DNA from 4 places in the Chryseobacterium sp. WLY505 genome. Region 2 is predicted to be linked to each of the others. Evidence: riboswitches for the same ligand, from Rfam matches in the RefSeq annotation. Region 2 holds a riboswitch; each other region holds the start of a gene.
The links. Region 2 has a riboswitch for cobalamin ahead of metE (5-methyltetrahydropteroyltriglutamate--homocysteine S-methyltransferase). Riboswitches for the same ligand answer to the same signal wherever they lie in the genome.

Region 1 (7,902 bases), on a different contig from region 2:
CTTGCTCCTCCGTGCATGATTCCAAAAGGCTGGTGAGTTCTTGGCAGAACAGGCATGGTTGCGGTAAGGGTTTCATTTTCGAGATCAATATCGATGAATTTGATTTCAAGTGTTTTGGCAAGCGTTACATCACCCCAGTTATTGATGAATGCTAATATTTCTTCTTTTGTCTGACCTTTCATTTTTAATAATTGATAAATGATGATTAATTTTGCTTCTAGCTTCTAGCTTCTAGCTTCTAGCTTCTAGCTTCTAGCTTCTGACTCAGTTCCCATAATATTAGGATTCCAGTTTTCCGGGACTTTAGGAACAATGTCATTTTTGACATAATAGTCCTGAATTTCCTGCATTATTTCTGAAAAAGGGACTGATGCAATTCTTTCATAAGGAATGGTGTAGCCCAGGTAAACAATTTTTCTTTTAAAATCACCTGCTGCCAGCACAATAGGAACTTTTGCAGCCAAAGCCATATGATAAAATCCTTTTCTCCATTTCGGTACCCAGCTTCTGGTTCCTTCCGGAGTAATCACAAGACTGAAATCTTCTTTAGAGAACTGATTGGCTACGAAATTTACAAGATCATTTTTCTGGCTTCTGTCGATCCCGATACCTCCAAGTCCTTTTACGATACTACCATACCAGGCTTTGGTATGTGCATCTTTAATGATAATTTTTAAAGGTTTCTCCAAAGACCAATAGGCGAAATTTCCTAAAATGTATTCCATATTATGGGTATGGGGTGCTACCACCAGGATACACCTGTTCAGATTGTTGACATCGCCCTGTAGAACGACTTTCCAACCTAATACTTTTAACATTGCTTTGCCTAACAGCTTTTTCATAGATTTCTTGGATTAAAAACAAAAAAGTATAACCAAACTTTGGTTATACTTTACAAATATATTGAAATATTATTGCTCTTAAAACAAACCGCTAATTAAATCTACGATTTTCATTACGAATTCCATTGCAAATTGTATCATGATAAGGCTGTGTTTTTGATTGGTTGGTTATTAAATTTTAGCTTTACGAAATTAAAACTTTTTTTTCACATAAGAAACTAAATGAGGTTTTATTTTCACTTTTCTGAGAGAAGAAGGGTGTGAATTTCAAACGGTTGCCATCCACCCACACCTTCTACCACTCTCTGAAGTTAATTATTTAGTTTGTATGGAAATTTCGTTTTTTCCGTCTTTGATTTTGATGTCCATATCTTTATTTGATTTTTTGATAGTAGACACTGCAGAATCAATTACTTTCTTTGCCTGGTTGTTCGGAACTTTTTTACCGTTTACAATGATGCTGTCTTTGTCATCTGAGTTGTATTCGATGCTGGAACCGTTTACCGTGATTTTATTTTTTTCAATTCGGACATTGTTATGGTCTTCATTGCTGTCCTGATCTTCATCATTGATCCCGTCTCCGTCTAAATCTCCGTCCATGTGAATACGGTCTTTATTCATAGAGATCACCACTGCTTTTTGCGGAACTACAAGTTCATAATCTAGGCTGTAATCTCTGAATCTGTGCTCGTATGGATATTTGATATAGTTGGGAAGTAATATTTTGTTATTTACCACTTCTACAGGAACCGTAAGCTGAATAGGGAAGTTATATCCTTTTCCTTCTTTTTTAATAATCAGATAAGGGGTTTTGATATCTGGTTTTCTGGTTACATCTACAGAAATATAATCTTCTTCATACACTGTTCTTTTATCAGAATAAATATCATTGTTGTACCCTTTGAAATTCTGGGGAATGTTGATCTGTTTTACATCTACATACACGGTATCTGAAGTGGTGTTGATGGCAACATTTTCTACATCTTCCTTGCTTCCTCTGTAGATCATGTCTTTCTTAGCCATGCTGATTCCGAAGTAAGTTCCAAGTCCGATCAAAAGAAGGAATAAACCACCTACAACCCATCCGATATTTCTCAGTTTTGTTTTCGGAGAGAAGATCTTGATGCTTAATAAGCTGAAAAGAATTGCCGGGATTAAACTTCCGATCACCATCATCGCTGCCAGTACTTTATCAAGTCCCTGATCGTCCATATAGAATCTGATTTCATTAGCTCCGGGGAAATCTGTATCCATCCCGAAAAGACCGAATAAAACAAATACTCCTATTATGCTTCCTACCGCCATCAATACGAAGAATCCTCCTACGATATACTTGAATACATTCCAGATTCCGCTGCTTGCGTTGTTGATATAAGGTTTGTTTTCGTTGTATATTTCTCCGACCCTCTGAGTAGATTCATTGGCAAACTGTACCAATTTATTAGACTCATTCTTAAGATTGTCGAAGTTCATAGGCTTTCCCTGCATTTTCAGGAAATCTGCTGCTGTTTCAGCTTTTGGAAGTACGATCCAAAGGATTACATATAAAAGACCTATTAATGAAGAGGAGATTGCTGCTGTAAAAATTCCTAGTACGAAGATTCCCAGCCAAATTGCTCTCATGGTAGTAATATCCATTCCTACATATTGAGCTAAACCTGCACAAACCCCTGCTACTTTTTGTTTTTCCGGATCACGGAACAATTGTTTTTTATCGGTATAGTTGGATCCAGAATATTGTTTTCTGGAAGATGTTTTTTCAGAAAAATAAGCTTCTTCCTGTTCTTCGATTTTTTCAGGACTTCCGATTTGTGCGATTACCTTTTCTACATCGGTATCGTTGATCACTTCACGTTTTCCTAAAGAATCTTTGAAAATCTCCACCATTCTTATTTCTATGTCATGCATTACTTCATCAGCCTCAGAAGCATCCAGAGAGCTTCTCAGTGCATTCAGGTAATCGCTGAGCTTTATATATGCGTGTTCTTCTATGGTAAAAGAAAAACCTGCGAGTCCTATTGAGAGTGTCTTGTTCATAGCTTTGTTTTTTAATTTTGTTGGGTGATTTGGTTTACTGAGGCTGTCAGTTCATTCCATGTATTGAGTAGTTCATCCAGGAAAAGTTTTCCTTTTTCTGTGATCTGATAATATTTTCTGGGTGGTCCTCCTGTAGATTCTTCCCATCTGTAAGAGAGAAACTCTCCGTTTTTAAGTCTTGTAAGAAGAGGGTAGAGGGTCCCTTCCACTACATCCAGTTTTCCTTTTTTCAGTTCGTCAATAAGATCAGAAACATACATTTCGCGATTATTGATGAGACTTAGAATACAGAATTCCAGAATTCCTTTTCGCATTTGCGCTTTGGTATTTTCGGTATTCATCTTTGATAAGTTTTGTTAATTAGTTATATTTTTAGAAAAATGCCCCTAGCTAGCTGAGCCTATTCTAATTTTACATTACAAAGATATGTAAATAAAATGGTATTATGCAATACAAAGTAGTGAAATTTTTAAAATAAATTGTTTAAAATGTTGAAAATCAATATAATAATTTTAATCATCAATTTTGAGTCAAACGGATTTTAGAAGAAAATGTCTGAGAATTTTTAAATTTTTACATAGAATTTTGAAAATTGGAGAGAAAAAATGATCTTTTATCACTTATCACTTATCACTTATCACTCATGTTCTAGCCCCGATAGCAGCGGTTACCCCACAGCAGCTATGGCTTTAGGCAGGCGCGAGGAGTAAGAGCGGATAGCGGGAGACAGCTCCTTATTATGAATAGGCTTTTATTGAAAAGGTAATTCTGCCAGATAATGAGACCGGTGTTTTGATATCGGTATTATGATTCGTATTTTTGTTAGCAATAAAAAACACCTAAATCATTTACTAGTACCATGAATATTTTGAATAAGTACAAGCACTTATCGTCATTCCTTTTATTGGGTCCCTTATATTTCGGACAGTATCAGTTTGAGGTTAAAAATGTATCAAAAAGTTATGATGCCGTCATCCAGATAGAAGATTGTTACGACGACAGATGCGGAGGAAAGGGAACGGTGGAGCTGTTTGATCATAAAAACAGCAAGGTACAGACTTTTGTCTCAGAGGATCTGGTTTTATATACAGAACAAGGTCAAAAGCCGATCCAGGGGAAATTGATCCCCCTTTTGAAAGATCAACGGGCTGTGATTATAGATGACTTTAATTTTGATGGAACGGAAGATGTTGCGGTAAGGAACGGAAATATGGGAAATTACAGCGGGGCATCTTATGACGTATATGTCTTCAACAAAACAAGAATGGGGTTTGTAAAAAGCGATGAACTTACAGAACTGGGCTCAAACGGCCTGGATATCTTTGATGTTGATGCCCGGCGTAAACGTCTTATTTCCTATGGGAAATCCGGGTGCTGTGATTTTTTTACCACAGAATATGCTGTAATTCCGAATAAAGGGCTGGAAAAGGTCCTCGAAAAACAAGAGGATATGAGTATAGAAGGTAGTGTAAAAGTAATCACTAAAGAAAAAATAAATAATAAATGGATTACCAAAACAAAGGTATATCCGTCTGATCAATATAACAGAAATAAGAAGTAAGATGAAAATTCAGAAAGAGATCGATTTTATTCTGGCAGTAGATGCGCTTAAAAATGTACAACGACGAAACTATAATGCAGACGATTCCCGAAGAGAGAATACGGCGGAACATTCCTGGCAGATTATTATTCTGGCTCAAATCCTTTATCCGTATGCTAAAAACCGTGCAGATATAGATTTGCTAAGGGTGATAAGAATGCTTTCTATCCACGATCTTGTAGAGATTGAGGCCGGAGATACTTTTATTTTTGATGAAAAAGCCATGGTAGGAAAGTTTGAAAGAGAGAAAGCTTCTGCTCAGAAAATCTTTGGAATTCTGGATGAACCTTTGCGTACTGAATTTTTTAATTTATGGCTGGAGTTTGAAGATGAGAAAACACCAGACGCTATTTTTGCGTGTGGGATCGACAGAATCATGCCGTTTATCTTAAATTCTCATACTTCCGGAAAGAGTTGGACTGAAGCTGGAGTGACAGAAAGACAAATCCGAAATATGCTTGAAAATGCGATCAGCAGAGCATCGGATGAAATGGGAGAGGCGTTTGAGCTTTTATTGGGTAAAAGTCTGGAAACAGAAAAAGTGCTGAAGTAATTTCAATGAAAAATATATAAAGCTTCGGGCGGCCTTTGGCCGCCCGAAATTTTATTTATAGTATCTGGATTGGTTTCTTGAATTCGTCAATCGCTACAAAAGTAAAATCACCTATAATTGCTTTTTCTCTTTCATAGGAGTACATCTGTTCGGTGTAAATCTCAACATTTACTTTCATACTGGTTTTTCCCACGTATGAAACTTTCCCGATCAGTTCCACAATGGTTCCGGCAGGAATAGGCTTTTTGAAATCGATCTTATCGCTGCTTACCGTTACCACTCTTTTTCTGGCAAAACGGGTTGCGGTGATAAAAGCTACCTCATCCATCAGCTGCATTGCAGTACCTCCAAAAAGGGTATCGTAATGATTGGTGGTGTTGGGGAAAACCGCTTTAAAGATTCTGGTTTCGGATGCTTCAATTCTTTCTTCTGTAGTCATATATCATTATTAATTAAAGCGATAGGAAATGATTGGAAACAACAGAATAATGACAGGAACTTATAGAATTCCTGAAACAATCCATCAGATCAATACAACTTCAAATCGCGAAAGTTACATGTTTAAGAAAAAGGCAGGTCTCCTGACTTGTAACATCATTTATCTCCTTCCCATGCCTCGCACAGTGGATCTTTGATAAAGACTTCAGTTACTTTACAGTTGCGCGACAGTCCGTGATTTTCACACGGTTCCCTTTTAATCTGCAGTGATGCAGAACCAATTTCTGTGATGAATAAGCGTAAAAACTTTTCGAATGCAAAAATAATGAATTTATTCCGGATTATGATAAATAATCTGGCTGATTACTCTTCCTTTCTTAATCGTCCAGAGTGTGGTATATCTGTTTTCTCCTGAACCGTTGATCATATAAAGGAAAATATTATCATTGTCAAGGGAAGTTACTCCAATGTTCTCAAAATCCATGGTAGGCTGGAACATATTTTTGATAGCTTCTCTTACAAAAACAGATCCTCTTCCGGGCTGCTGTACTCTGATGGATTTGATTTCAGTCATACCTTCAGGAAGATCATTCCCGATTCCCCATGGTTTCACTTTATCAATGGTGAGAATTTTTCCATCTGCATCTTTTTCCTTTTTACGGTATCCGGCATTGGACGGATAGATATCAATTACCACTTTGCTCCTTTGGGCAGTAGGGATTTTTGGATCAGAGTTGTCGGTGAAGATCAGGGATCTTCCGTTTTTGGATTTGGATGGAGTATAAGCGGGAAGCTCGTCCACATACGCAATACGTCCTTTATTTACCATTCCTTCTTTATCCAGAGTTTCATACCGTACAAAAGGTTTGTCGTCATCCTGTTTTTCAGGATATTTGATCCAGATCCATTCCGTTTCTCCGGGAGCAGGTTTTACATAAACAAATACATCTCCTTTACGCATACGGATCTTATCTACAATTTTTCGGTAATCGTCTTTATGTACGCGTACGTTGGCATATCCTTCTTCAGCTTTTACAACTCCAAAAGGAACTTTAGTCTGCCCTTTTACAAAAGCAATAGATAAAATACTGAAAGCGGATAAATAGAATGCTTTGTTTATGAAAGTCATCATGAAAATTTTTTGATCCTTCAAATATATAAATTAAATGCTTTTCGGAAGATAATTATACCGTTGCAGTTCTTTAAAATCTTGTATTTGTTTCAGATGACCGTCCGAAAGCAGATATGTGATTTTAGAAATATCCAGAACATCCTTAAAATTATGATCAGAAATAATGAATCCCCTATTCTCAGACTGTTCAATAATTGCAGCTTTCAATGCTGCAGAAACTTTTGGAGAAAGACTGTGGAAAGGCTCGTCCAGTAAAATAAAATGCGATTCAGAATAAATAATCATCAAGGTTTCAATAATTCTCTGTTCACCTTTGGAAAGATTTTTAGGTTTTTCATGAAGGAAAGGCTGTACGAATTCTGATGTAAAAAGTAGCTCAGTATTCTTTTGATTACAAAAAAGAGGAATCAGGTTTTTGATTTTTATAAATTTTGGCAGAAAGAGATTCTGAGGTAAGTAAGCAATTCTGTTTTTTCTATCGGACATACTTTTCAGAATAGTGTTGTCATATTTTATAAACTGACTATCACCATACTCAGTTCCGAAAATAATTTTTAACAAGGTTGATTTTCCAACACCATTTCTGCCCAGAATTCCAATAATCTGCCCGGTTTCACATCCTAAATAAATATCTTGAAGGATCTTATTTTCTTTAAAAGATTTGGTTATGCTGTCAATATGAAGCTTACTCATAAAATTCCTGTTATTATTTTGACAATCAAACAGAAGGCTACCGTGAATCCCCAAAGGAAACTTCTGGAAAATCCTAAATTGGCATAAAAGTAATATTCATTTTTAAACCGGAGTTCATAGATAAAGTAATGAAGGACAGGAGATATTAAAAGAAAACTCAATCCGAAATTCTCAATACTGAAAGAGGATAAACAAGAAGCCAATAAAGAAAATATCAAGGTGGGAATTATTATTTTTTTATAAAAAATCCAGAGAGTAGAAATACTTTTGAACATATTAGAAGCATGAAGTTTCTGTGTGTTTTACACTTTATTATCAAATATATTAAAAAATACAAAGCTATATGAAGAAAGTCTAAGCTATATTTGAAAAAATACCCTATTTTTCAAGGAAATTTTAAAACTAATAAACATGACCAAAAAACTACTTTTTGTATTCTCTTTTATGTTGGGAATTTCAAGCCTTCAGGCAGCCCACAAAATAGAAGAAGAACCTCAATCTTTATTGTACTGTGATACCAATGCTCCAACAGGAGTTCAGATGTCGAATATAACACTTACTTCTGGAACAGTTACCTGGACTGCAGATCCTAATACTCCGGATAATA
Region 2 (7,902 bases):
CCTGAGCAAAAGGCATTACATTCTTTTATGTATTCATTATTGCCTTATGAAGACCTTCCTGCTTCTGAGGAAATTCTTCGGCTTAAACAAAAAGAAGCCCTCCTCTTGCTGTTGAATTATGATCCGGGTCTTAAGGATATTTTATTTGACTTTTCTGAACCATATAAAATTGACATTGAATCTTTTATGAATAAAAACTTTCATTTCAATGTCAATGTAGAGCGTTTTGCTTACTTAACGGGGAGAAGTCTGTCTGCGTTCAAAAGAGATTTTCAAAAGATATTCGGAGTCCCTCCGAGACAATGGCTGCAGCTTCGAAGATTAAAGGAAGCCCATTTTCTGCTTACTCAAAAAGGAAGATCCGTTTCTGATATTTATCTGGATCTTGGATTTGAAAATCTATCCCATTTCTCGTTTGCGTTTAAAAAACAGTTTGGCTATCCGCCAAGCGCATTACAGGCAAAATAACTTAGACTTCCTCTAAAAAGAAATACCTAAAGGCAAGAATCACCAGAATAACGACTGCTATTGTAATGATTTTCACTTTCATATCGCTCTTAAGATTTTCCGGAGCGTAACGCAGTGTTTTTTCATCAAGATAAAAGTCTTTATATACTTCAGGATTGATTTTCAGATCCGGGCGAAACACATGTATACCTTTCAAAAAATGCCCGATAAGATCATAACGGTTTTTAAGTGGAATCACATCCAGATTGATCAGTTTCTTTTGAGGGTTTCTGTTTTCATCTTTTTCATGAACATACAGATTCTTTCTGAAATCGCTATACTTTCCGGAAGCTCTGGATTCTGAAAATATATCTTTTGTATAGGGATTGTCACTCTTTACCAAATCATAGTATTTGATTACTGACAGCACTTCATCATTCCTGTTGAGAAACAGAATTCCCTGATGATTGATGAGCAGACCACTGATTTTTTCATCCTGATTCCTCATCATTTCATACACCAGCCAACCCGCCAGTGAACCTGCAATAAGAAACAGTAATAAAAAGATCATATCAGAAGCGATGTCTGTAGAAGGATCGGATAAAGCATCAATAAAAAACCTCAGTAAAACAACAGCAACGGCAGCAAAAAGAATGACAATACTCCACCTTACTCCTGCAATGTATTGAGGATTATAGGTTTCCGATCTCATTTCAGGAAATGCTTCTTTCATGGTTTTAATGTATAGTATATTAGTTTGCTCAGCTTTTAACATCAATTTAAAAGATCATATGTCAAAATTTGCCGAGCTGCAAAAATAGAATATAAAAATGAATAGAATATTATAGGATATCCATTATTTTAACCTTTAAAAATAACAGATCGTGCTATGAAAATCATAACACGATCTGAATTATTGAATCTAATTATTTTAAATTTTTCTAAACAGCATATTCTACTGAAGCTTCTTTAGCAGCGGCAACCATTGCGATTAAAGCTTTTTCAGTTTCTTCCCAATGTCTTGTCTTCAGCCCGCAATCAGGATTTACCCAAAGTTGATTGGCTGGAATGACATTCTGAGCCTTTCTCAGCAGCTCAATCATTTCTTCTTTTGACGGAACTCTTGGTGAGTGAATATCGTATACTCCAGGACCAATTTCATTCGGATATTTAAAATCTGCAAAAGCATTCAGCAGTTCCATCTGAGAACGTGAGCATTCTATGGTAATGACGTCAGCATCCATATCGGCAATGTTTTCAATAATATCATTGAATTCCGAATAACACATATGCGTGTGGATTTGGGTAGCATCTTCTACTCCACTTGCTGAAATTCTGAACGCTTCCACAGCCCATTTCAGATAATTCTGCCAGTCTGTTTTTCTTAATGGAAGTCCTTCTCTGATCGCAGGTTCATCAATCTGAATAATCCTGATCCCTGCTTTTTCCAGATCCACCACTTCGTCACGGATTGCCAAAGCAATCTGCTTACACGTTTCTGAACGAGGCTGATCATCACGTACAAAAGACCACTGTAAAATGGTAACCGGACCTGTCAACATACCTTTTACCCATTTTTCAGTCTGGGATTGTGCATATTCAGACCAATATACGGTCATCGGAGTCGGGCGGGAAACATCACCAAAGATCACAGGAGGTTTCACACAACGGCTTCCGTAGCTTTGTACCCAACCGTTTTTAGTGAATACAAATCCTTCCAGCTGTTCTCCGAAGTATTCCACCATGTCGTTACGCTCAAATTCTCCATGAACCAATACATCGATTCCGATGTCTTCCTGCCAGCGGATTGTTCTCTGCGTTTCCTGTTTCAATAAGGTATCATATTGTTCTGCAGTAAGCTCTCCTTTTTTGAATTTTGCTCTCCAGCTTCTTACTTCTGTGGTTTGCGGGAATGATCCGATAGTGGTGGTTGGAAATAATGGAAGCTGCAATACTTCCTGCTGTTCTTCTTTACGGATTTTGAAGGTATTTATTCTCTGAGCGTCTTTTTCAGTAACGGCATTCGCTCTTTGTTTTACCTGATCATTATGGATAAGAGAAGAAGTTTTTCTGCTTTCAATGGCTTTTTTATTTTCTTCGAATGCTTCAAGAATTTGTTCATTTTCCGTTCCGGAAGCCAGTTCTTTAAGTGTTACGACTTCTGTCACTTTTTGTTTTGCAAAAGCCAGCCAGTTTTTAATTTCAGGATTAAGATTGGTTTCAAAATCAAGGTCACAAGGTGAATGAAGCAATGAACATGATGGTGCAATGAAGATCCTTTCAGATCCTAATTTCTCAACAGCTTTTCTGATGAAAGACAATGATTTTTCATAATCATTTTTCCAGATATTTCTACCGTCAATTACGCCTAATGAAAGACTTAAGCTTTCCGGAATAATATTCAGAATATCATCCAGCTGTTCAGGATTTCTCACCAGATCAACATGTAATGTATTCACCGGAAGGGAAACTGCAAGTGATGCATTGTCTTTTAATCCGTCAAAATACGTAGCTACAATAAATTTCAGTTTCGGGAAACGTTTTCTGATTTCGGCATACACAGAAAGATAAGTTTCTTTGGCTTTTTCTGTTAAATCCAACGCCAGAAAAGGTTCATCAAACTGAATCCATTCTGCACCCTGATCCTGAAGTTTGGTTAAAATCTCTATATAAACAGGAAGAAGATTTCCAGCCAGATCCAATTTATCGAAGCCTTCTTCTTTTTCTTTTCCTAATAACAGATAAGAAACCAGTCCGATAATTACAGGTTTTGCATTGATTCCCGCTTGTTTTGCTCCTGCAAATTCATTGAAAATCTTATCTGAGCTCAGTTTAAACTGTTGATTTTTATAAAATTCCGGAACGATATAATGATAGTTGGTGTCGAACCATTTGGTCATTTCCATGGCAGTGATATCCAATCCGTCTTTCTGATAGCCTCTTGCCATCGCAAAATAAAGATCCAACTCAGTATTGTTCTTTTTAAGCACTACTTCATGATAACGTGTTGGAATTGCTCCTACAACAAGGCTCATATCCAATACCTGATCATAGTATGAAAAATCATTACATGGGATAAGGTCTATGCCTGCTTCTTTCTGGATATTCCAGTTTTGGTTACAGATAGTTCTTCCTGTATTCAGAAGTTCTTCCAAAAGGATTTTACCTGACCAATACTGCTCGCAGGCTTTTTTGAGTTCTCTTTTGCTACCAATACGCGGATAGCCAAGAATGTGAGTTTGCATTTTTTTAAACTTTTTAATTCAACTTATCGGGAAAGTTCTTTAAAAGGCTTCGTAATGTTTTATCGGAAGAAGTTTCAGGAAAGTCATGACATAGCAGACAGCGTAATTTCCTTTACAAAAGAAAATACCCGAATCCGATATATCATCTGTATGACCTCAAAGCTTCAGACCGCGAAAGCATTGTCAATTCAGTAAAGGCAGGTCTCCTGACTTGTAACAGTTTCCGTCATCCTTCCCGCTTTTGGCAGTGGATCTGCAAGGACAGAAACCTTTGGTGTGTTACTTACAGTTGCGCGACAGCTCGTGATTTGCACACGATTCCCTATTAATCTACCTTAAGTAAAACCTTTCCTGTTTGATGAAGTATCTGTAAAGAACTGTACTTTTACCTTTAACCATGGTCATCAGTAAAAGTTTTTAATTTTGTGTAAAATTAGCAATACAGAATAAAACTACAATCAATATTAAATAATTAAGCAAATTAAACTTTTAAAAATTAAAATTAAAGTATATAATTCTGTACATTTGACTGTTTTAATCATTTAAAAGAATAATATTCTGTGGAACAACTCGATGATAAGGATTTACAGCTGCTCAGGCTGCTCCAGAAAAATGCTAAACTGACCGTTAAGGAACTTGCAAAAGAAGTAAACCTTTCTACCTCCCCTGTTTTTGAAAGGGTAAAAAGACTGGAACAGGATGGTTTTGTTAAAAGATATGCAGCGGTTCTTGATGCTGAAAAACTGAACCGCGGATTTACGGTTTTCTGCCAGATCAAACTCAAAATTCATGACAGATCTGTAGGTTATGATTTTGTAAAAGAGATTTTAGAAATTGAAGAAGTTGCCGAATGCTACAATATTTCCGGAGATTTTGATTTCCTTCTGAAAGTTCAGGTAAGAGATATGAAGCATTATCAGGATTTTGTATTCAATAAGCTGGGATCGGTAGATTCCATAGGGAGTACCCACAGTACGTTTGTGATGGCTGAGGTAAAGAATAACCATGGGCTGACGATATAGCTTTCGCTTTACGTTAATCTGCTTCAGATATAAAAACATCCGTCGATAATGACGGATGTTATTACTATTTTAATTTTCCAGTATTTAATTGGCTGCCCGATCAACAAGCGTTGGTGTTAAACCTAATGATTTCAACCTGTTTTTACTGTCAAAAAACAATGTTGCATAATGTTTTCCTTTTTTAAAAGTCAGTTTTGATCCACCTGGGAATTCACTGTCAGCTCCTAATTTTTGTGTTTTAGCATTGTATTGAGTGAACCTGGTTTTACTATCCTGTAATGTACTTTTATTCAGGACAAGGCCAAAAGGAAGCCCTTCCACTACTAAAGATGTATTGTCTGAAGTTTCGAAAAACATCTCATTGACAGCGTTATTTTTCCCAAGACCACAATAAAGCTCCAGCCCTGTTTTCATGGTCCATTTTGCATATTTTTCTTCATTGGCATCTTCATAAAAAACGGTTTTTACATTTAGTGCTTTTGATATTTTATCAGGTGTCTGTGGAAATATAAATTCTGAATTTTTGTCCAGTAAAGAGTTCAAAGCTGCTGTTTTCTGTGAAAATACAGTCACACTTAATACCAGAAAAAAGAGGGTTACAATGAAATTGAATGGTTTCGTCTGCATGAGAATGTTTTAAAATTTTAATGGTTTGATGGTTAAAGTTATTAAAATTTTCTGCATTATTCTGTCTTTTATTATTTTCTTTCCTGTACATTGAACACAGTACCTGCAGGATCAGTAATCCAGTGCATGTTGTCAGGAAGTTCTTCAATCTCGTCACAGGTTTCCACACCGTTTGACCGTAAGTATTCTGTGGCCGCTTCTACATCCGGAACCGTGAGCTGCAGCCAGGTTTCGGAATGGGTATAATTGTCGACACAATCCAGCCAAATAATATTATTTCCGAATTTTACCTCGTGAGTTCTGGAAACCGTAGGATTATTAATGGGTCTTTCCTCCACTTCTAATTTCAAAATTTCTCTGTAGAAAGCAACTGTTTTTTCATATTTATTTTTGGGAATTTTTATAGCGATATTAATTCCTGCTTCAAATTTTGGATTCATCCTCAAGCTATTTTAAAAAATTATTCAGGTAGTTCAGAATCATTGCCGTCTGCATCATCAGACTCACGTGGGTTTGCCCCGGAGCAATAGCTAACTGAGATTTGGGCATTTCTCCCATGTCCGCAAAAACATCACCTCCCAATAGTTTATAGGTTTTTGAGAGTTCTGTTTTGTCCAGTCCATCATTATCACCAGCTATGATTAAAACCGGTACCGGAATTTTAGAAATATTAGTATCGCCAAGATCAAAAGGCTGTCCGGCAGACACCATCATCTGCTCCAGAAATGGTGTCCATTTTGTTTTATCTGGTGCAACAGCATTATAGGCAGTATGCATAGGACTGTTTTTAAAGAGGTCGGGTTTCATTCCTTCCAGGGCCTTATTGACTTCAGGCAGCCAGCCGTTAGTTTTATATGTTGACGAAATAATAACCAATTTGTTCAGCCTTTCCGGACTTTGTATCGCTAATTGATAGGCCACCTCCCCACCAAAGCTGTATCCTGCAACATCAGCTTTATCAATTTTCAGATAATCCATTACCTTTGTAACATCACTGGCCAAAGTGGCGTGTGATAATTTCCTTTCCGAAAAGGGAGTATGCCCATGTCCCTGTAATTCAATTGCTATTACCTTTCTGTTTTTAGACAATTCCGGGATCAGCTCACCCCAATTGAGATCAATCGTCATGAACGCACCATGTAACAGCACAACAGGCTTTCCTTTACCATAGACTTCATAATACACTTTAATTCCGTTGGCAGGCGCATAGCCACTTTCAGAGGGTTTTGTTTTTTGTCCATATACCTTCGATGCTGTCAGAAAAACCGTTAGGACCAATAATGCAGAGAATTTGAATAAACTTTTCATAATATTATAGATTTGGTGAATTAAACTCTTAATCAAAATTACCAAGTCAATCTGAAAACGGACTTGTCACAGGACAAGATTTTATTGAAACAGGAAACTCTTTCAATACTGGTTTTAAAACCAGTCTCAGCAAATCATTTTACTTAATTCTATGAAATAAACATAAAATACACTGCAATTAAACAATTTAAAAATAAATATTTTTACAATAATTCTACAATAGTTGATAAAATTTGATTAATTTCGAATTGAACTAAACGTAAAAATTATTATGAAAAATTTAAAGAAAATCGAAAGACAGGAATTGAAAACAATTAAGGGTGGAATTGACTGCAGAGGTGGTCAGCTATGTTTAATCGGTGGTAAGTGGCAATGTATGCCTTACGACGGATGTGGTGGTGGAAACCAGCCTTAACTTACGTTTAATGCAATTACTTGACTATGAAAAATTCTAAAAAAATTTCAAGAGATCAGTTGAAAAGTATTAATGGCGGAGCAGTAAGCTGTTCCGAAGCATGCTGTCCACCTCCGGGAATTAAAAGATGTCCGTGGGTGATCTGTATAGCACCATGTGAGATTTTAAGTTAAAAAGACTTTATTCTCAACAATAAACCCTGTGATTTTGAATTGCAGGGCTTTTTATGTTCCTAAATATATAATTTAAATAGAAAAAAATATAAATATCCATTTCGAAAACAGATAATTTATTTACTTACAAAATTTCGCATCCTATAATGCTCAATTGCCTTTTGTTTGAGGGGATTTGTACTCCATTCTTCCCATTCACCAGTATAAGGATTATAACCACATTTCAAAGGTTTGGATATATCGAGACCTTCTTTGTCTACACTTGTTTGTTCGGTGTAAGCTCTGCAATCAGTGCAGATGTAACGAAATTCACAGTCTTTGCAGACGTCAATACTATCTTTGGTTAAGTTCCAATATTTTTTGAATTGAGAATGATTTAAAGCATTTTCTAATGTTGTATCCTTGATGTTTCCGAAACTTTGAGGCATGGAGGGGCAATTTTTAATGTTGCCCTTTTCATCTATTGATATTTTTTTATTAAGACAAGTGTTATGCTGTTTGGCTTCGAGATAAAAGTTACGATTAAGATTGATATTTTTTAAATCAATCAATCCACAACTTAAAGGGATGGTAATTTTATTTTTAATGATACTCAAATGAACATGGTCTAAAGTTTGAAAATCCTGTTCATCCGATGAATGCAATATAAAATGGAGGAATTTATT
Region 3 (7,902 bases), on a different contig from region 2:
TACGATGTTAGACACTAGTATTCCACTCACGACCAATGAGTATGACGAATGGGGAAATCCCAATAATAAGGAAGCTTATTTTTATATGAAATCTTATTCTCCGTATGAAAATATAGAGAAGAAAAACTATCCGAATCTTTTGGTAACAACAGGATTACATGATTCTCAGGTACAATATTTTGAACCAGCAAAATGGGTTGCCAAACTAAGAGATATGAAAACGGACAAAAATGTACTGTTATTGAAAACAGATATGGACTATGGCCATGGTGGTGCTTCCGGAAGGTTTGATTATCTGAAGGATGTGGCTTTGGTATATGCTTTCATGTTTAAACTGGAAGGGATTACTAAGTAATGAATCTCGCAGATTTTGCAGATAATGCAGATTTCTATTAATGACAGAAAATGAAATTTCATACATCGTTCGTAAATGTGTTTTCAATGTATATAATCAGTTAGGACCTGGTTTACTTGAATCTGTATATCAAAAAATAAATTTTAATACCTCCAATATTCTGGACAATATAAAGAGAGTGGTAAATAACTTATAATAAATAATTAGATTACATTAATCTGCTAAATCAAACAAATCCGCGAGAGCAAAAAAGAGTCTCGCAGATTATCCAAAAAAGAAAAATTAAAAAATAAATAAATCTATATTTAAATCTTATGAGAAGAAAAATAGTTGCAGGAAACTGGAAAATGAACAAAAATGTAATTGATGCACAACAATTAATGATTCAGTTACTAAGCTATAAAAACAACAATGCTACAAACTGTGAGGTTTGGATTGCTCCCCCTGCATTGTATTTGATGATGGCAAAAGACGTTTTTGAAAAGGATGAAATCGGAGTATTTTCTCAGGATATGAGCGAGCATGAAAGTGGCGCCTATACGGGTGAAATTTCTGCAGACATGCTGGAATCTATTGATGCAACCGGATCACTAATCGGGCATTCTGAAAGAAGACAATATCACGGAGAAACAGATTCTCACTGTAACAGAAAAATCAAATTAGCTCTTGATAAAGGGCTTATTCCTGTTTACTGTAATGGAGAAACTCTTGAGCAGAGAAAAGCAGGACAGCACCTTGAGGTAGTAAAAAATCAGACTGAAGTAGCTCTTTTCACACTTTCTGCTGAAGAGATCAAAAAAGTAGTGATTGCTTACGAACCGGTTTGGGCTATCGGAACAGGAGAAACAGCAAGTCCGGAGCAGGCTCAGGAAATCCACGCTCATATCAGAAATATTATCGCTTCAAAATACGGACAGGAAGTTGCTGACGAGGTTTCTATCCTTTACGGAGGTTCTGTAAAACCAGACAATGCTAAAGAAATTTTCTCTCAGCCGGATATCGATGGTGGTCTTATCGGAGGAGCAGCTTTGAAATTAGAGGATTTCTCTAAGATTATTGAAGCTTTTAATTAATATAAAGGATTTATATATCATCCAATAAAAAGCGGCGGAATCTTTGATTCCGCCGCTTTTCCGTTAAAAAAATCTAATTATTGAATATCGACTACATACATTGTTCCTTTGTCTACTTTACCCGTTTTAGGCAAAATTTTAGCTTTTGGATTTCCGCTTCCATCATCCACTACTCCAAAGTCATCATCATTGAAAACAGCCAGTTTATTATTTCCCAAATAAACAATTCCCTCGAATTTATCATGTTCATAGCCCAGTTTTGCTACCAGGTCTACGGCTAATGTTTTGGTAACAGCTTTTATTCCGGCATTGGTAATTTCATCCCATGAACATTGCTCTAAAGCTTTTCCGTTAATTTTCATTCCGTCCACCGCATTAATATCAGTTCCATTCACATCGGAAGCACTGCTCAGATTGATTCTGTATACTTTTTTGATTCCTCCCTGAGATCCGAAATTTCCGTCTCTTTCAATCACCAGGAATTCATTATTGCTAATGGCTGTAATATCACACACCGAATCAGAAGCTCCGCCATCCTGTTTGTATAAAAACTGCCTGGTTTGCCCTGTAATAATGTCAAAAGTGACAATTCTCGTTAAAGTAGTATTGGTAGCCAATGCTTTACTAGGAACAAACATCATGGATTGTATGGTACCTACCAATGTTCTTCCGTCCGGAGTGATACAAAGTCCTTCCATTCCTCTGTTGGCCCTTCTTTTGGCTAAAACAGCAGGCAGTTTTCTTGGTCCTGTATTTACGCCAACAGGGCTTATTCTTTCCATCTCGATTCCATCAGCACTATAATGTACGATATGTGGACCATATTCATCAGAAACCCAGAATGTACCATCAGCAGCAGCAACAATACTTTCGCTGTCAAGACCATATTGATCAGTACCTAAGACATTTCCGGAAGCATCATAAGCAATTTCTCCCGTACTTCCCATTCCTGCAGGATTTGGAAGTCCTGTAATAGGTTGTCCGGATGGATTTTTAAGTTTAATATATTTGATGACCTCTACATTTCCGTCAGCATTGATTTTAAAATGCATAATGGTTGGAGTAAAATTAGGAGCAAGAAACTTTTTCCCATTCTGGAAGTCGGTATTAGGCCCTCTGTCTGTAATGACATAGAATTCGCCTTTTCTGGTAGGATGAGCGGCTGCTCCGGAACCAAAACCTCCGTTGATAACATCCACTCCGTTTATTGTAGCCAGTTTTGTAAAGGGAAACTCCTGAGGGAATTTGGAATAATTAATATCCTGATTAATTATGGTGGTATCATCATCACTTTTACATGAAGCCAATACAGCCAGTATACTCACAGACCATAGTAATTTTTTCATATGCTATTTTATGGCTGCGAAAATAGAACTTGATTGTAAACTGATCTTGAATATAATGATAATTGTTTTTTAACAATAGAACAGACAGAAGCATTGAAAATAAATAAGAAACGAACTTATTTAAAAATAAAAAACCAACAATCCCGCCAAATTATTAATCAAATTGAAAATCAACTTTTTAAAGGTAAATAATTCACAAAACAGACTTATCAATTTATATGATATATTTGCAGCGTTTTAAGGCTGAACAATGTTCATTAATAGGGAATCAAGTGAGAATAATATTCAAATCTTGGGCTGTACCCGCAACTGTAAACTGTTTAAACTTACTGCACGAAAAACCACTGGACGTGAAAATCCGGGAAGGAAGCTGTAAGATGTGAGCCAGGAGACCTGCCGTAAAACACTAGATTCAGAGAAAGAATTATTTCTCCTCTGAAGATAAGTTTCGGGAATAAAACTTTAAATTAATTATATCATGAGGAAAATCTATCTTTTTTTCTTACTGCTTTGCATGCAGCTATTGTCGGCCCAATTCACAGAAAACGACATTAAATTTTGGGTAGGAACAGGTTCTAAAAAAGCGTATTTCATTGCAGACTTTAATGATGACAGCACTCCAAATTCTTATGCATGGGGATATCGTTTTGACGGAAATGGTTTAACCATGGAAGACATGATTACTGCTATTGCCGCTGCAGAACCTAAAATGGAAATTGAAATACCATCCGGATTTCTGTACAGTTTAAATTACAATCATCATACTCCTAGTCTTGACGACTATTGGTCTACCTGGTCAGGAAATACTCCATCAACTATGGCATTCAATAATGGTGTGAACAATGATCTTTTAGTGGACGGAAGATGGTATGGAGCTTCTTATAGTTTTTCCCCTCCTACAATACCTTCCCCACCAGTTGCAGCCTACAGTTCTGCTTGGTTTACTCCTTCTCAGGTTACGAACTGGGTGGGAACAGGAACTAATAAAAGTCTTGTAGTTATTGATTTCGGAACTGATAATACCAACGGAAATGCCAATTCTTTTGTTTTTGGAATTAAATATAACGGAAGTATAACAGCTGAACAGGCGTTACAACTGATCCAATCTCAAGCTTCTTATTTTAACTTCACATCAGCAAATAATCAGATTGCTAATTTAGCATTGAATTCCTTTGCTGGGAATACTTCCGGATCAGACAGCTGGAAATTGTATAAAGGAAAAGATCTATCAAGCTGGCAAGCAAAAGCCAATCTTTCTCAGATTCAACTGAGTAACACTGATTGGTTTGGATTGAGTTTCGGGCAAAGAAGACCATTTACTCCAACCGAAGCACAGCTTACTTTAGGGGTTTCTTCTGTGACAAAGAAAAAATTCAGTGTTTATCCAAACCCGGCAAGTGGTTTTATTCAGATTGAAACGGCTGAGAAACTGAAAGAAGTGAATATTTATTCTGCTACAGGACAGAAAGTAATGACTTCACAGTTTACTAAGATTGATATTCATTCTTTAAACACGGGAGCTTATTTTGTGGAGATTAAAACAGCTGAAAATACGACAATACATAAGATTGTTAAGAAATAGAGAAAGCGTCTTGAGACGCTTTTTTTGTGGGGATATAGGTAAAATAGACTGTTAAAACCACCCCGTCAAAAATTCTTTGAATTTTTGCCACCCCTCCAGCGGAGGGGAATTCTTGCGTCTTCAGTTGAAACTTTAATTGGGATTGTAATTTTTCTCCCACATCTGTTCTTGGATCATTGTGGCTGGATTTCCACGGAATGACAGAATTGAAATGGTTGTCTATCCATACAGTTTGTCATTCTGCAGGAATCTAAACATTTAAAAATATAACCCAACAAAAAAACCGCACCAGATAAGTGCGGTTCTCATGATTTTATCATCAATTATTTTTTCTCTGTAGATCTTTGTAAAACCTCATCTACCATTCCGTAGCCTTTAGCTTCTTCAGAAGTCATCCAGTAATCTCTGTCAGAAGATTTTTCTACCCACTCATACGTTTGTCCTGAATGATGACCGATGATTTCATAAAGCTCCTGCTTCAATTTCAACATCTCTCTCAAGTTGATTTCCATATCAGAAGCAACTCCCTGAGCACCTCCTGAAGGCTGGTGAATCATAACTCTTGAGTGCTTAAGCGCAGAACGTTTTCCTTTTTCTCCTGCAACCAATAATACAGCTCCCATTGAAGCAGCCATACCTGTACAGATTGTTGCTACATCGGGCTTAATGATCTGCATGGTATCATAAATACCTAAACCTGCATATACACTACCACCAGGAGAGTTGATATAGATCTGAATATCTTTCGAAGGATCAGCACTTTCTAAGAATAAAAGCTGAGCCGTAACAATGTTTGCTACCTGATCATCAATACCTGTCCCAAGAAAGATAATTCTGTCCATCATCAGACGGGAGAAAACGTCCATCTGAGCAACGTTTAATCTTCTCTCTTCCATGATGTACGGAGTAAGATTCGTTGGGCCATACATTCCCATATACTGATCGGTAACTAAACCGTTGTTTCCTAAATGTTTTACAGAGAAATCTCTGAATTCTTTTTTAATGTCCATATTTCTATTATGTATTATTTTTAAAATATTCTCGAAGTTTAAATTACAATATTTATTCCTAAAATTTTATAGGACTTTTTGTCACAGAATATAAAAAAACTGACTTAAAAATTATCTTTTTCTACCATAGATTCCTTTGATAGGTGAATATTCGATGATATTACTCAATCGCATGGAAGCCTGTTTCAATAATGTAATTTTCTTGATAAGCTCATAGTACTTTCCTTCATCAGTATCCCTGTACACATCCAGCTCTTTATCTGTTTCTGTAATTAAATAATCAATATATCTGTATTTGTGCAGCAAAACATCTCCCTTGATCTGATCTGCCACTTTATCACCATAATTGGGAGGATAAATGTTTCTGGAAGCCCAGTTTTCAAGCTCATCCAACGGGATCAGTGCGTCTACAACCTTTGTGGTAATTTCTTCGTCCATAAAAGATACAAAAAAGTTTCCACTTCTCAACTCATCTTTTTGAATCCCTTCCCTTACCTGAGTAATAATGATTTCATTGCCTTTAACTAAAAATGCATACTGCTCTTCTTCAAAATGATGAAGAATCTCCTCAATTACAGTAATCTGATATTCTTCTCCCTGTTCATTTCTACGTTTCAAAATAATATCTCCAAATGCCAACATGTGTTCAACAAGTTTATTCTCCATGAACAGTACATCATACAGAAAAGGATCTTCTTTTTTCTGATCCAAAGGCACAACTTCCATTTTCGGAACGGCTGTTTTCTCTTTCTGCTGCTGTTGAACATGATGCGTTTGATTCTGTGTGATCTGCTTCTGAACATCCAGTTCATTGAAAAGACTCTGCTCAGAAAGTCCGAATTTATTGGAAACTTCTTTAAGATAAACCTCTCTTTTCAGGGCATTTTGTACGAAAGAGACAGATTTCACAATATCTCTGATTGCTTCAGCCTTTTTAATCGGATCATTTCCGATATCTCTCAGGAGAATTTCCGCCTTGAAGTCGATGAAGTCCATCGCTTCATTTTCGATGTACTTTTCAACGTAATCCTGCGGGTGTTTTCTGGCAAAGGAATCCGGGTCATCTCCATCCGGGAAAAGCAAGACACGGATGTTCATTCCCTCAGTCAGCAGCATATCAATACTTCGGAAACTGGCTTTGATACCGGCATTATCACCATCAAAAAGAATCGTTACGTTTTCCGTAAGCCTTTTAATAAGTTTGATTTGTTCTGTCGTCAAAGACGTTCCGGAACTTGCCACTACGTTTTCGATTCCGGACATATGAAGGGAAATCACGTCCATATATCCTTCCACCAAAAGACAAGCATTCTTTCTTGAAATAGCCTGCTTACTCTGATTTAATCCGTAAAGAACATTGGATTTATGATAGATCTCCGTTTCCGGGGAATTAAGATATTTTGCAGTTTTAACATTGTTCTTAAGAATCCTTGCTCCAAAACCTAAAACCCTGCCGGAAAAACTGTGAATAGGGAAAATAACCCTTTCTCTGAAACGGTCTACGCCTGCAGGAGTATTTTCAGGAAAAATAGAAAGTCCGGATTTTTCAAGAATCTCTTTAGTATATCCTTTTTCCAGGGCATAAGCCGTGAAAGCATTTTTCTTCTCCGGAGAATATCCAAGCTGGAATTTCTTAATGATATCATCCTTCAATTCCCTTTCTTTGAAATAAGAAAGACCTATACTTCTACCCTCCTGATCATCCCAAAGGATCTCCTGAAAATAAGTATTGGCAACCTCATGGATCTTATACAAGAGATCTTTTTCAGTCTGGGCATTTTTTGCTTCTTCAGAAATTTCACGCTGATCTTCTTCAATTTCAATTCCGTATTTTTTTGCAGCGTGGCGGAGTGCTTCAGGATACGTAAAGTTCTCAATTTCCATAAGGAAAGAGATCGCTGTTCCCCCTTTTCCTGTGGAGAAATCCTTCCAGATCTGCTTACTGGCAGAAACTACAAAGCTGGGAGTTTTTTCGTCATGGAAAGGACTGAGTCCTTTGTAGTTAGACCCTGCTCTTTTCAACTGCACATATTCGCCCACAATCTCTTCAACGCGGATTGTGGAGAATATCTTATCAATGGTCTGTTTGGAAATCATGGTGTAAAATTAAGTATTTTTATGGAAAAGTTGGATGGGTTGGAGAGTTTCAGATACAGGATATGGGGTTCGGGTTTCGAGGTATTGGGTTGGAGGGTTTGAGAGTTAGAGGGTTTTAGGGTGCGAGAGTGTTTGAGGAAAGAGTTTCAAGATTCAATTTATCGAGGGTTGAGAGTTTTAGAGTAAGAGGGTTTTAGGGTTAGAGAGTGGGAACATTTTGGGCTCGGGATAAGGAGATTTTTGGTAGTAGAGTTTGAATGTGTAGGAGTTTAACTCATAACTTATAATTCATCATTCATAATTAATAACTTCCAGCTTCTAGCTTTCAACTGCTAACTTCTAACTTCTAACTTCTAGTTTCTCATTTAAAACTCATAAATCATTATTTTTGCAAAACAAATTAGTATATGCAGTTCACTATCCATACAATCGAAGACTG
Region 4 (7,902 bases), on a different contig from region 2:
ACAACAATTTTGTTTGAGTTATTCAAAACAAGATAAGCTTTATTTCCGTTAAGACCGATGGTCTGAAGAACATCACCCAGGATTTCTTTATTGTTATTGTATCCATATACATCATCCTGCTTTAAGTTTAAATCTCTTGTCAGGAATGTTACTTTAGCCCCCTGGCTGTTAAAATTCCCCTCATTAGCGATAAAATATCCGTTCTGGTACGTGATCGGGGAAATTTCAAATTCGGCAGAATCACTTGTACATGAAGAAATATTAAACAATAATACAACTGCAAATAGGACAGTTAAAAGTTTAGTTATTTTCATAATTTATTCAATTTTAATTTATTAAAAATTTATTGCTGCATACACACTATAGTTTCTTTTCGGTAAAGGATAGAAAGAAACAGTTTTATAGTAAGTATTGGTTAGATTATTCACTTTAAACCCTAAGGTATATTTCTTGGCTAACGTGGCCGAAATGCCCATATTTAAAAGAAAATATGGATCTATGGCATCAGATCTTTTTTCATCACTTGTCGTATAAGTAACCCCATTCAGCTGTCCTTGTGCAAAAAACTTAAAGAAACCATATTCATAATCTATACTGGCATTTCCTCTGTGCATGGGAACATAAGGTCTCTGCATTTTCGTTTCTTTATCAATAGATTTTGCATAGTAGTATCCTGCATTCACGCGGATTTTATGGCTGCCCAGCTGTTTACTGAAAGACAACTGAGATTCCAGGCCGTAAGATTCAGATTTATTGACATTATATGCCTGCCAGTATCCCAGAGCAGTCGGAAGCCATACAATAAGATCGGTCACATTCATATAGTAAGGAGACAGGGTAAGTTTAAAATCTCCTGCTTTGAACTCATTGGTCATATCTACCTGGGTAGAGGTTTCCGGTCTCAGATCTTTATTTCCTCCCGGTTCGTAATAAATATCATTGAAGGACGGATATCTGAAATTTTTTGATACATTAACACTCACATCATACCACTTTGCAGCACTCCACTTTCCAGAGAAAGAATACATTAACGGGGACTTTACATCTTCTACAAAATCTTTCTTAAATCCACCCTCAAAACGCAGGTCTTTTGTTGCAAAATATCGTAGCAATCCTGAAACGGAACCTATATTTCTGCTGACATTGGATATTCCGCTCTGATATCCTTCTCCTTTATTAACCTGAAACTCTCCGATGATATTAAAATTCCATTTTGAATTCAGAAAGTAATTGAAATCATTTTTAAAAATATAATTCTTCCCGGTTCCTCCACTTGATTTAGGTAGATTTAATGAACCAAAATACTGAAAATTCTCTTCCGTATAAGCTGCTCTAAGGGAATTGCTGAACTTCGTTTTGTTCCAGTCCCAGGAAAGAAGACTTCTTACACTCTGAGTTTTATATTTCGTTTTGGTTCCCGTTTCTTCATATACCGGATAATGCTGTGAAGAATCAAAAAACTGGCTCTGCCACGAGATCTTATGATCGTCCGTAATTTTATAGGATGCTCCTGCATTAAACGTTGTATTGTAATAATTTCCGTTTCGGTTGATATAGTTCAGATCGCTGACCTTATAATCATTTTCACTTACAGAATAATTTCCGGAAGCTTTAAAACTAAACTTATCATTGCTGTAGGAACCTTTTATAAAATTGTTATAAGTATTAAAAGAAGCTACTTCTGAAAATAAGGAACCATGGAAACCTTTATTAAAATCAAGGGTATTATTGAGGTGAATACTTCCCCCGATGGCACCACTTCCATACACTACACTTCCACCACCAGCTTTGATACCGATCTGATCATAGCCGAACAAAGCAATATTATTAATATCCCCCTGGCCTAAAAAATTAGAATTGATATTAATCCCATTCCAGACAAAAGCAGTCTGCTGGGCGGTAGTTCCTCTGAAAGAAGGTGAAGAAACGGCTCCACGGCCATTTTCTTTGATAAAAACCTGTGACTGAAATCTGAGAAGCTCAGAAAGATTACTGGAGTTTTTCTCAGCATCTTCTGCTGTAATAGTTTTTACAGGATGAAAGAGTTTCACCCTGTTCATCTGGTTGTCGAAGACATAAATAGTGTCAATGGTTTTCTCTTGTCCAAAAAGAAAACATCCATAAGATGAAAAAAGCAGTACTAAAGATCTTTTTATATCCATACTTTTTTACTTTTCCTCCGAAAGCAATATGTTTTTTTAATTATAATTCCGGCAGGTCTCCTGACTTTCGCATTCTGCTCCTTCCCGTTATAAAACAGTGGTTTTTTGCAGAAACTTGTGTTGCGATTTACAGTTGCGGGGACAGTCCGGGAGTTACACCCGATTCCCTTTTAATTCCAAAATACTGGAAACCAAAATTTTTGCAAAGATAGTTTTTTATGTGTATTCACCAAAAACTACACTTCGCCTTAAAAATGTTATCTTTTTGTCAGTTAAACAAAAAAAAGAACGGCCGCTTTCAATATTGAAAACAGCCATTCATCCCACTACTTTACTATTTATATATGTTACTTTTTAATAAATTTATAAGGCTCCTGTTGTACTCCTTTTACAGAGTATTGTAAGATATAATCTCCTGTTGACAGAGCCGAAACATCAATCTGTCCTTCTACAGCATCCAATGATTTCACTTTTTGTCCAACCATATTATAAATTTCTGCTTTCTCTATTTTTCCTGTTCCTTTAAAATAGAGGATATCAGTCACAGGATTAGGATAGATTCCTATACTGTTTTTCTCTTTTACGGCATCATTCACCGATAAATATTCAGAAGTATCCAGGTAAAAGGCAATCATTTGACCAGAAGCATTTGTCCCTGATCCGGCAATTTTCTTTCCGTCCTGTGAAATTGCTAAAGGAAGCCCCATCGTGACTCCATTGGTAGCAATTCCTAAAGACGCGGCATAATCATTCAGGTTAATTCTTCCGCTGGCAGAGGTCCAGATAAAGCCTTCACCTGACATCGGAGGTGCTCCAAATGCTCTGTAATACCCAATTACTTTTTTTCCATCAGCTGAAATTCCCGTTGCTCCTCCTTTGAAGCTGAAAGAAGCATTAGGATGCGTTATATAAGTAAGCCCGCTTACCGCATTCCAGACATAAGGATTAGGATTTGCTGCCCCTATGATTGTAATTCCATCTGCAGAAATCCCTCCTGCTTCTCCTACATTATTCCCATTATTATCTGTAATAAAGCTTTCTACTCCATCTTGCCATTTTGCGCCACTTCTTGTCCCGGTTGGCTCATCCTGCCAACCCACAATTACTGTTCCTGACGCATTGATTGCATTGGCTCTGGAACTGCGTCCGGCAACAATACTTCCCAAATCTACCATTCCGTTCACTTCATCCCATTTCACAGCATGCGCGTTCGCAGCAGTAAGAAACCCTAAACCCACAATCGTGCTCCCATTGGTAGTCATTCCCCAGGTTGAACTTACACTGCCATCCCATCCTGTAGGAACAAGCCCTCCTCTGTTTACCCAGGTGGAAGTAGCCACATCATAAGTAGATATTTCATTAAATCCCGTTGCTGTATTTGTTATCGAGGACGAAATTTTGGTTCCATCATTTGAAACAACAGTTCTCCCCGCAGCCGGATATCCGTTTGATATGGAACCTATCTGTACAAGCCCTCCCGCTGCATTCCATTTATATATTCCTCCTGCGCTGGTATGCATACTTACGACCCCGTTATCCGAGACTGCGCCCACATTATAATTTCCCAAACCTATTACAGTAAGCTGAGCGCCTGCAAAAGCAAATTTCAGGAAAAGGCAAGCCGTCAATATTTTTATTGACATTCTGTAAAAATTTTTCATATTTTATTATATTTAGCGTTTTGAATTGGTGAAAACAATATTAATACAATATTTCCCTTATCAAAAGAAATTGGCTTTCATAATTCAGGAATTTTAAAAGAATTTAATTTTCAAAAACCTAATAACCAGACAGATATAAAACAATATTTTGAATATGGATTTTACCAGAACTATTCAAAAAAACACAAAAAACAAATTATCAAGACAAAAATTATTTCAGACTTTACTGCTTATTTTTATTTTCTGCTCGCTTACCACCAAAGGACAGTCCGGTCCGGACTTCAATGTGTTGGCAGATAAAGCATTTCTGAAATTGTATCAGAATCCTGATGAATGCATCAGCTATACCCAGGGAATTCTTGTGAGTGATCAAAATGCGGAACACAAAATTGTACTTCAAAATATTATTTCACAAGCTTTTGCCATGAAGGGGGAATATGTACAGTCTGTCAATATTTTCGCTCAAAAAGAAGAGCCAGATCAGAAAAACGGCCTTTCTTATTTTATGCAGGTCTTCAGTGATTATAATCTTGCCGATCAGTATCAGAATCTGGGTTTGTACAATCAATCGAAAAGAATTATTTCTCATCTGTTGTCGGATCAAAAGCTTCTTAAAAGCAATAGCCCGGCATTACGAATCACCACTGCAAAATTATATCAGCTTCAGGCGTTGAACTCGGGAATCAACAGAAACTATCCTGAAGCCTTAAAAAATCTAGATCAGAGTAATCAATACCTCGTCGATTATAATGAAGAAAATAGAATTTTAAAAATTGAAAACAGAATTTTCAGATCTTCCTATCTCCTGAAAACATATCAACAATCTGAATATAAAATCCTTATAGACAGCATTATTGCAGATCTTGAACATCAGAAAAACCAGCCTTTTCTCTTAGGACTGGCCTATGAAAACCTCTCTCAGTATTATTTTCTGAAACAGGATTATGCAATGGCTATAAAAAAACTGGAAGCAGGACTTCAATTGATAGAAAATCTTCCTTTTAATAATTTAAAAATTAAAATCTACGAATCACTTTCCCGTAATTATTACGCGGTACATAATGATGCAAAATACCATCAGTACAATAAACTTTATAATGATTTAAAAACAAAAACAGATTCCGGTTCAAAAGAAGGAATACGATATCTTGTGAAGCTTGTGGAAACCAATCAAAATAAAAATATTGAATTTCAGAACCATATGCTTCTAAGATCTTCCTGGTCTTTAATCCTGATTTTATCTTTGATCATTCTGGGTTTGTTTATTTATTTTTTACTCATGAGAAGTAAAAATAAAGACTTAAAAAAACAGTTTGATTTCTTTGAAAAACAGATCAGCCAAAAACCTCAGCCCATCATTTTACACAAAACAACTCCAGCGACAAAGGATTCCGGCACAACAAAAATATCCCGGGAAAAAGAAGATGAAATTCTCCAAAAGTTAGAGGAATTTGAAAAATCCGACCGGTTTCTGAATAAAAATATGTCTCTGTCTCTGCTTTCCTCTCAAATGGAAATCAACACAAAATACCTTTCGGAAATTATTAATAATAAGGAAAAAAACTTCAACGGATATATTAACAAGCTCAGAATCAATCATATTGTACAGCTGCTAAGAACTGATGCTGCTTTTCTTAATTATAAAGTGAGTTATCTGGCAGAATATTCAGGATTCTCATCACACAGTGCATTCACTACTGTTTTTAAGTCAGTTACGGGAATGTCTCCCAATGCCTATATTCAGGAAATCAGTAAAACAAAAGCCTTATGAAATCAATTTTTAAAATAATACTGTTGCTGGCTGCCTTTTGTAATGGTATGAAAGCACAAAAGACACCTGATAGTGTCTTAATAAAAAAGGCCAAACTTGAAATTTATGACAATCCGGATAACACCATCAAAATCGGAGAACAATTATTAAAAAAATCTCATGATATTAAAACTTCTATTAACCTTTACATGCTGCTTTCAACGGCCAATATTGCCAAAAGAAATTTTGAAGTGTCTTTACAATATATTCTAAAAGCAAAAGAACTGTCTCAGAAAACCAATGATCCCAAAAGCCAGGCAGGTGTTCTCATCTCCGTCGCCATCCAATATCAGCAAATGGAACTTTTCAACAAATGCCTGGAAACGCTGAATGAGGCAGAACAGTATATTGCAAAAATTCCTGAAAAAAATCCGGAGAAATACATTGAAACGGCTACAAGCTACGCAATAAGAGGAATGGTATATAAAAGTCAGTCTAATTCAGAAATTGCTCTGGAAAAATTCCTGATTTCTATACGAAATTATGAAAAGGTTCCTGCAAAGAAAACCACTTATTCTAATATGAGTGTCGTGTATTACAATATTGGGTACTGTTATCTTAACCTTAATCAAATTGATAAAGCGCAGGAGGCTTTCCTACAGTCCATCAACTATGCCCGGAAAAATTATGCTAAAAGTCTGGAAGCATTCGCTTTGAAAGGAATTGCTGAAATACACAAACAAAGACATGAAAATCAAGCAGCAATAAACCTTTTACTAAGAGCTGAGGATCTTTCTAAAAATACCGGAGATATTATCCTTAATGAAGGACTTTATAAAGAACTGGCTGAGAATTATCTTGCTATGGGACAACAGAATCTCTACCAGCAGTTTAATAAAAAACACATGGAAATGAGATTTAAAAGAAAGCAGAATGAGCTGAAATCCATTAATCAGGTGATCGACAACCACAATAAGGAAACAGCATTAAAAAGTGAAAAACTGAAATCTGATTATCGTTATATTAAAATGGCATCAGTCCTTCTGGGATGTATTTCGATAATCATTCTTTTATATTTTATTATCAAAATCAGAAAACAGAATAAGAAGTTTCATAAAGAGATCCAGCAGATGATCAGGACATCATAAACTATGAAAATAAAAAAACATCCCAAATTGGGATGTTTTTTTTATACTGTAACTGTTCAAACTTATCAAAAAATTTCGATGAACCATTAAGGATCATTTAAGAAATAAAGTATAGTTAAGATAAATCATTCTGATTTTTAAGCTTAAAGCGAAGCTCATCTTAATACTCTCAACACCTTAATACAATCTTAATGTTTCAAAAAATAAACGTTTAAACAGATTATTTCTATAATTAATTTATTTACCAACAACTTCGGTAATTGGATTTCCTACATTTCCACTTGGAAACTGGATTTTCAATAAAGAAGATACCGTAGGAGCAATATCTGTCATGTGATATTCTTTGTTGCTTTCTCCCTGTTTCACTCCCCAACCCATAAAGATTAACGGAATGTGAGAATCGTAAGAATTCCACACACTGTGTGTAGTTCCTGTTTTAGAATATGGAGGAAGCATAGAATCATGCGAAATTAACTGGATATCTCCACTTCTCTGTCTGTTGATTCCATTAATAATTCTTTGTTTGATAGGCTCCGGGATGCTTGCCTCCTGAACTTTGTCTACAGAAACAGCATATAAAACTGTAGGATCTTTTTCAATTTCTTTTACAGCAAAGTTTCTTACATCATCCAATTCAAGCTTGTTGTCTGCCAATACTTTTCTGTCGAAATAAACCTGGTAGTTATCAATGGCATTAACCAGTTTATCTGCTCCGAATTTCTCTTTCAGTTTCTGGTTCAGATTCTTTTCGGCATCTTCTCCGAAGAAACCAGTCTGGATTTTATGTTCTTTAAGGAATCCTACAGAGTGTGCTCCACCATGGTCAGCAGAAAGGAAAACAGTGTACTCTCCTTTTCCTACTTTTGAATCAAGATATTTGAAGAACTCTGCCAAATCCTGATCTAGTCTGATATAAACATCTTCTACTTCAATAGAATTCGGTCCGAATTTATGTCCTGCATAATCTGTAGACGCAAGGTTGATCGCTAAGAAGTCTGTGATAGTATCTCCACCCAGTTTTTCACCTTCTACAGAAGCTTCTGCCAATTTTAAAGTCAAAGTATTTCCAAAAGGTGTATAACGGATATTGTCTTTTTTAGTCTGGTAGTCTTTTGCTAAATTACTGTAAGGGAAAGTAGGTGTTTTTGCACTTCCCAACAGACCTTCCCAAGGAGAATTGT

Region 1: linked by a shared signal. The riboswitch ahead of RAH34_RS00700 (acyl-CoA thioesterase) and the one ahead of metE (5-methyltetrahydropteroyltriglutamate--homocysteine S-methyltransferase) in region 2 are both predicted to bind cobalamin.
Region 3: linked by a shared signal. The riboswitch ahead of RAH34_RS19250 (T9SS type A sorting domain-containing protein) and the one ahead of metE (5-methyltetrahydropteroyltriglutamate--homocysteine S-methyltransferase) in region 2 are both predicted to bind cobalamin.
Region 4: linked by a shared signal. The riboswitch ahead of RAH34_RS01445 (TonB-dependent siderophore receptor) and the one ahead of metE (5-methyltetrahydropteroyltriglutamate--homocysteine S-methyltransferase) in region 2 are both predicted to bind cobalamin.

What each region holds. Positions count from the first base shown of each region.
Region 1 is NZ_JAVCWI010000001.1:139,909-147,810, reverse strand. It holds gene RAH34_RS00730 (PaaI family thioesterase) at 1-182, opposite strand, end outside; gene RAH34_RS00725 (1-acyl-sn-glycerol-3-phosphate acyltransferase) at 246-842, opposite strand; gene RAH34_RS00720 (PspC domain-containing protein) at 1,158-2,879, opposite strand; gene RAH34_RS00715 (PadR family transcriptional regulator) at 2,891-3,220, opposite strand; gene RAH34_RS00710 (hypothetical protein) at 3,739-4,440, shown strand; gene RAH34_RS00705 (HD family hydrolase) at 4,442-5,032, shown strand; gene RAH34_RS00700 (acyl-CoA thioesterase) at 5,088-5,471, opposite strand; cobalamin riboswitch at 5,586-5,767, opposite strand; gene RAH34_RS00695 (hypothetical protein) at 5,802-6,602, opposite strand; gene RAH34_RS00690 (ATP-binding cassette domain-containing protein) at 6,633-7,295, opposite strand; gene RAH34_RS00685 (GEVED domain-containing protein) at 7,707-7,902, shown strand, end outside.
Region 2 is NZ_JAVCWI010000004.1:189,456-197,357, reverse strand. It holds gene RAH34_RS11210 (AraC family transcriptional regulator) at 1-468, shown strand, start outside; gene RAH34_RS11205 (hypothetical protein) at 470-1,180, opposite strand; gene metE (5-methyltetrahydropteroyltriglutamate--homocysteine S-methyltransferase) at 1,389-3,692, opposite strand; cobalamin riboswitch at 3,871-4,057, opposite strand; gene RAH34_RS11195 (Lrp/AsnC family transcriptional regulator) at 4,253-4,714, shown strand; gene RAH34_RS11190 (hypothetical protein) at 4,799-5,341, opposite strand; gene RAH34_RS11185 (VOC family protein) at 5,413-5,781, opposite strand; gene RAH34_RS11180 (alpha/beta fold hydrolase) at 5,789-6,649, opposite strand; gene RAH34_RS11175 (hypothetical protein) at 6,921-7,064, shown strand; gene RAH34_RS11170 (hypothetical protein) at 7,091-7,237, shown strand; gene gwsS (grasp-with-spasm system SPASM domain peptide maturase) at 7,354-7,902, opposite strand, start outside.
Region 3 is NZ_JAVCWI010000012.1:28,817-36,718, reverse strand. It holds gene RAH34_RS19270 (S9 family peptidase) at 1-355, shown strand, start outside; gene RAH34_RS19265 (GxxExxY protein) at 396-551, shown strand; gene tpiA (triose-phosphate isomerase) at 670-1,428, shown strand; gene RAH34_RS19255 (esterase-like activity of phytase family protein) at 1,506-2,774, opposite strand; cobalamin riboswitch at 2,998-3,190, shown strand; gene RAH34_RS19250 (T9SS type A sorting domain-containing protein) at 3,253-4,356, shown strand; gene clpP (ATP-dependent Clp endopeptidase proteolytic subunit ClpP) at 4,680-5,366, opposite strand; gene dnaG (DNA primase) at 5,478-7,463, opposite strand; gene tsaE (tRNA (adenosine(37)-N6)-threonylcarbamoyltransferase complex ATPase subunit type 1 TsaE) at 7,871-7,902, shown strand, end outside.
Region 4 is NZ_JAVCWI010000001.1:322,459-330,360, forward strand. It holds gene RAH34_RS01440 (YncE family protein) at 1-314, opposite strand, end outside; gene RAH34_RS01445 (TonB-dependent siderophore receptor) at 336-2,162, opposite strand; cobalamin riboswitch at 2,195-2,373, opposite strand; gene RAH34_RS01450 (T9SS type A sorting domain-containing protein) at 2,510-3,805, opposite strand; gene RAH34_RS01455 (AraC family transcriptional regulator) at 3,978-5,594, shown strand; gene RAH34_RS01460 (lipopolysaccharide assembly protein LapB) at 5,591-6,721, shown strand; gene pafA (alkaline phosphatase PafA) at 6,959-7,902, opposite strand, start outside.